2 regions of the Streptomyces sp. NBC_00045 genome follow, and region 2 is predicted to be linked to the other one. Evidence: riboswitches for the same ligand, from Rfam matches in the RefSeq annotation. Region 2 holds a riboswitch; the other holds the start of a gene.
What was found. Region 2 has a riboswitch for glycine ahead of gcvT (glycine cleavage system aminomethyltransferase GcvT). Riboswitches for the same ligand answer to the same signal wherever they lie in the genome.
Positions count from the first base shown of each region.

Region 1: it holds a riboswitch for glycine, as region 2 does, so the genes downstream of both, gcvP (aminomethyl-transferring glycine dehydrogenase) here and gcvT (glycine cleavage system aminomethyltransferase GcvT) in region 2, are expected to answer to the same signal.

Region 1 covers NZ_CP108271.1:1,597,278-1,599,739, forward strand. The annotation lists gene gcvP (aminomethyl-transferring glycine dehydrogenase) at 1-905, opposite strand, end outside; glycine riboswitch at 1,104-1,202, opposite strand; gene OHA65_RS07595 (PRC-barrel domain-containing protein) at 1,316-1,687, shown strand; gene OHA65_RS07600 (DNA polymerase IV) at 1,684-2,462, opposite strand, start outside.
Region 2 covers NZ_CP108271.1:5,584,693-5,587,154, reverse strand. The annotation lists gene OHA65_RS26365 (AAA family ATPase) at 1-509, opposite strand, end outside; glycine riboswitch at 715-818, shown strand; gene gcvT (glycine cleavage system aminomethyltransferase GcvT) at 1,003-2,118, shown strand; gene gcvH (glycine cleavage system protein GcvH) at 2,199-2,462, shown strand, end outside.

The DNA.
Region 1 (2,462 bases), 4.0 Mb from region 2:
GAGCGGGCGTGCTTGTCCTGGACGGCCATGTAGCCGGCGTGCGGGCCGCCGAAGCCCATCGGGACGCCGAAGCGCTGGGTGGTGCCGACGGCGATGTCGGCGCCGAGCGCGCCCGGGGAGGTCAGCAGGGTCAGGGCGAGCAGGTCGGCGGAGACGGCGACGATCGCGCCCAGGCCGTGCGCCTGGTCGATGACCGGCTTGATGTCCCGTACGGCACCGGAGGCGCCCGGGTACTGGAGGAGCACACCGTAGACGCCGCGCTCGGCGACCTCGGCCGGGATGCCCTCGGACAGGTCGGCGACGACGACCTCGATGCCGATCGGCTCGGCGCGGGTCTCGATCACGGCGATGGTCTGGGGCAGCGCGTCGGCGTCGACGAGGAAGACGTTGCCCTTGGACTTGCCGACGCGGCGGGCCAGCGTCATGGCCTCGGCGGCCGCGGTGCCCTCGTCGAGCAGGGAGGCGCCGGAGGTCGGCAGGCCGGTGAGGTCCGCGACGACGGTCTGGAAGTTGAGGAGCGCCTCAAGGCGGCCCTGCGAGATTTCGGGCTGGTAGGGCGTGTACGCCGTGTACCAGGCCGGGTTCTCCATGACGTTGCGCAGGATCACCGGCGGGGTGAAGGTCCCGTAGTAGCCGAGACCGATCATCGACGTCAGGACCTGGTTGCGGTCGGCGAGCGAACGCAGCTCGGCCAGTACCTCGGCCTCGGTCCGCGCCTCGGGCAGGTTCAGCGCCTCGGCGCTCTTGATCACATCCGGTACCGCGGCGGCGGTCAGTTCGTCCAGCGAGCCGTAGCCCACGTGGGCGAGCATCTTCGCCTGCGCCTCGGCGTCCGGGCCGATGTGGCGCTGCTCGAAGGGGATCCCTCGCTCCAGCTGGGAGAGCGGAATGCGGTTGGCGGTCATGTACGGAGGCCTCCTGGGTCGTACGACCTGCGAGGGGCACCACGGCGCGGGCACCCGGACGGCCTCCCCCTCTGTCATCTCAACCTGAGAGCTTCACCGGAGTCACGGGGATGGCCCGCGGCCTCCGGCTTTCACCGTCGGTGAGGAGGGGAACCGGCACTGCGCGCCCGGCACCCGCCCCTGCTTTCCAGAGTGGCCTCGTCACGTGCGGTACGTATGCCTGAGAGATTCCGGGGAGGATTTGCTCCTTCGGCGCCTCCGTCATGCTCACTCGGAGGACTCTCCCGCACAGGGTCAACAGCCGCCACCCAGCCTACCAGCGCGGTTCTGGGTCCTCCTTCGAGTGGCCTCCGCTGCGGAAATGCCCTTCTGTAGTCATTACGGAGGAGTTGCGACCATATGGAGGGACCGTGCAGACCGACATCGATCCGCGCAGCCTGATCGGCCGCAAGGCGTTCGACCGCAACGGAACCAAGATCGGCACCGTCGACGAGGTCTATCTCGACGATGCCACGGGCGTGCCCGAATGGGCCGCAGTCCGGACGGGCCTGTTCAGCCGGGACGCCTTCGTCCCCCTGGAGCCGAGCGAGGTCGTCGACGACACCCTGCGGGTCCCCTTCGAGCGCTCCCTCATCAAGGACGCCCCGGATTTCGGCGTCGGCCGCCACCTCTCCCCCGAGCAGGAGCTGCAGCTCTACCACCACTACGGGCTGGACGTCTCCCTCCCGTCGGACATCCGGCGCGACTTCGGCCGCCTGGCGAACGGCGACGACTCCGCCTAGGCGGCTCCGCTCGCAGGCGGCTCGGCCCGGGCGTCCGGCGCGGTCTTCCCCACGAGGGGCAGCGGATCGGAGGGCTCCAGCTCGGGGTCCTCCACCCGGAAGGTGCGTACCCGGCCCGGTGGCGATCCGGGCCGCTCGAAGCGCACGGTCACCCGGCCGACCCCGCTGCCCTGGACCCAGCCGGGCCCGTAGACGGCGTGCAGTACGTCGCTCCCGGCCGGCCAGCGCCGCTCCGGGACGGTCTCCGGGGTCACGGACGCAAGCGCACCCTCGGGAGCCTCCAGGGGCCCGCCAGGCCCCGCAGACCCACCAGGGGCACCGGACTCTCCCGCCCCTCCCCTACCGTCGACCTCCTCAGCCACGTCCGACTCGGCGGCTCCGCCCGACGCAGCCGTGTCCGCCGCCGCCTCCGCGGCCATGGACTGGGCGAACAGGTCCTCCTGCGTGTAGTCCGCCAGGCCCGTCACGCCCACCCCCAGGAGCCGCACCCCGCCCGTGGTGTCCACCGCCTCCAAGAGCCGCGCCGCGGCCTCCCGCACCACCGCGGGGTCGTCGGTGGGCCCCCGCAGCGTCTCGGAGCGCGTCAGCGTCGAGAAGTCGTAGCGCCGCACCTTCAGCACGATCGTGCGTCCCGAGTGGCCCGAGCCCCTCAGCCTCTGCACGCACCGGTCGGCGAGCCGCTGCACCTCGTTGCGGATCCGCACCCGGTCGTGCAGGTCCACGTCGAAGGTGTCCTCGACCGACACGGACTTCGCGTCGCGCTCGGCGACCACCG
Region 2 (2,462 bases):
GACACCCCGCGCCCCCGCTCCGCCTGCCCGGCCAGGGCCTCCTCCGGGGTGGTGTCCAGCAGCAGCAGGTGCAACGCCCGGCCCCGCCGCCGCGCGGCCGCGGCCAGCAGGCTGCGCACCCAGGTCTGCGTCCCGCAGTCATGGACCACCGCCGAGGCCCCGGAGCGCAGCGTCCGCCACAGCCCCCAGTAGTGGGCGCAGCGGACCAGCGGCCGGTACGCGGCGTACGGCAGGGCGCTCGGCATCCGCCGCTCCCAGCGCTCGCGCACGTCCTGGGAGTCGATGCCGCCGCCCTCCGCGGCCCGCTTGATCAGCGTGCTCTTGCCGCCGCCGGGCAGCCCGGACACCACGACGATGTCGCCTTCGGCGAAGCCGAGCCACTGCGGTCCGTGCGGGCCCCGGCCGCGCAGGTCACGTACGAGAGGGCCCCCGGCGCACGCCCGCCGCGCCGCCGGCACCCCGTCCACGGCCCCGGTCAACGCCAGCACTCCGAATCTCCGCACCGTGATCGCCTCCCCCAATCGGGCCACGCGGGCCCATGCCCACTGAGTGTAAAGAGACGGTAATCCGGGAGCCCTGGTTCCGGTCCTGATTTCCGGGCCGGCCACCGGTCCGGGACCACCGGTCCCGCACGTTCTTCCGGGCCCGCACGCCCGATCGCCCGGACGGCGTGCAATGATGTGCGCCATCTGGACCAACTGCATACCGGCCGCTTGAATCCGCGCGGGAGAGTCCCGGCACGCCGTGAGGCGGCGCCCGGGCGCCGAAGGAGCAAGTTCCTCCCTTGAATCTCTCAGGCCCCGTACCGCGTGGATGAGGCAGATCTGAAAAGCGAGCCGCGCCGCCGTCCCTCACGACGGCACCCGCGTGCGCTCCACCCAAGGTGCAAGTCGACGTTCCCCGGGTCCGACCGGGAACTCTCGGCGAACCTCTCAGGTTCCGATGACAGATGGGGAGGATCGTCCTCGTCATGTCATGCCCTGGGACCCGGGAGCCACACCCATGAGCACTGCCCCCCGCCTGACCGCCCTCGATGCGCTGCACCGGTCGCTCGGTGCGACCATGACCGATTTCGCGGGCTGGGACATGCCCCTGCGGTACGCCAGTGAGCGCGACGAGCACAACGCCGTACGGACCAAGGCCGGTCTCTTCGACCTGTCCCACATGGGCGAGATCACGCTGACCGGCCCGGAGGCCGTCAAGGCCCTGGACTACGCGCTGGTCGGCAACATCTCCACCGTCGGCGTGGGCCGCGCCCGCTACACGCACATCTGCCGGGAGGACGGCGGGATCCTCGACGACCTGATCGTCTACCGCCTGGGCGAGACCGAGTACATGGTCGTCGCGAACGCCTCCAACGCCCAGGTCGTCCTGGACGCCCTGACCGAGCGCGCCGCGGGCTTCAAGACGGAGGTCCGCGACGACCGAGACGCGTACGCGCTGATCGCCGTGCAGGGCCCCGAGTCCCCCGGCATCCTCGCCTCCCTCACCGACGCCGACCTGGACGGGCTGAAGTACTACGCCGGCCTGCCGGGCACGGTCGCGGGCGTGCCCGCGCTGATCGCGCGTACGGGCTACACCGGCGAGGACGGCTTCGAGCTGTTCGTCTCCCCCGAGCACGCCGTGCAGCTGTGGCAGGCGCTGACCGAGGCCGGCGAGGGCGTCGGCCTGGTCCCGGCCGGCCTGTCCTGCCGTGACACGCTGCGCCTGGAGGCGGGCATGCCGCTGTACGGGCACGAGCTGACCACCGCCCTCACCCCGTTCGACGCGGGCCTGGGCCGGGTCGTGAAGTTCGAGAAGGACGGCGACTTCGTCGGGCGCACCGCCCTGGAGGCCGCCGCCGAGCAGGCCGCCACCAAGGCGCCGCGCAAGCTGGTCGGCCTGATCGCCGAGGGCCGCCGCGTCCCGCGTGCCGGGTTCCCGGTCGTCGCCGGCGGCGAGGTGATCGGCGAGGTCACCTCGGGCGCCCCGTCCCCGACGCTGGGCAAGCCGATCGCGATGGCCTACGTGGACGCGGCGCACGCCGCGCCCGGCACCTCCGGCGTCGGCGTGGACATTCGCGGTACGCATGAGCCGTACGAGGTCGTGGCCCTGCCGTTCTACAAGCGGCAGAAGTAGCGCCCGTACGCCGTACCGGCCGTCTCACTCCGCAAGACCACTGTTCGTATCCACTCCCCCGCATCCAGGAGAATCAGGTCATGAGCACCCCCCAGCAGCTGCGTTACAGCAAGGAGCACGAGTGGCTGTCGGACGCCGAGGACGGCGTCTCGACGGTCGGCATCACGGAGTTCGCGGCCAACGCGCTCGGTGACGTCGTCTACGCCCAGCTCCCCCAGGTCGGCGACACCGTGACCGCGGGCGAGACCTGCGGCGAGCTGGAGTCGACCAAGTCCGTCAGCGACCTCTACTCCCCCGTCACCGGTGAGGTCGTCGCGGCCAACCAGGACGTCGTGGACGACCCG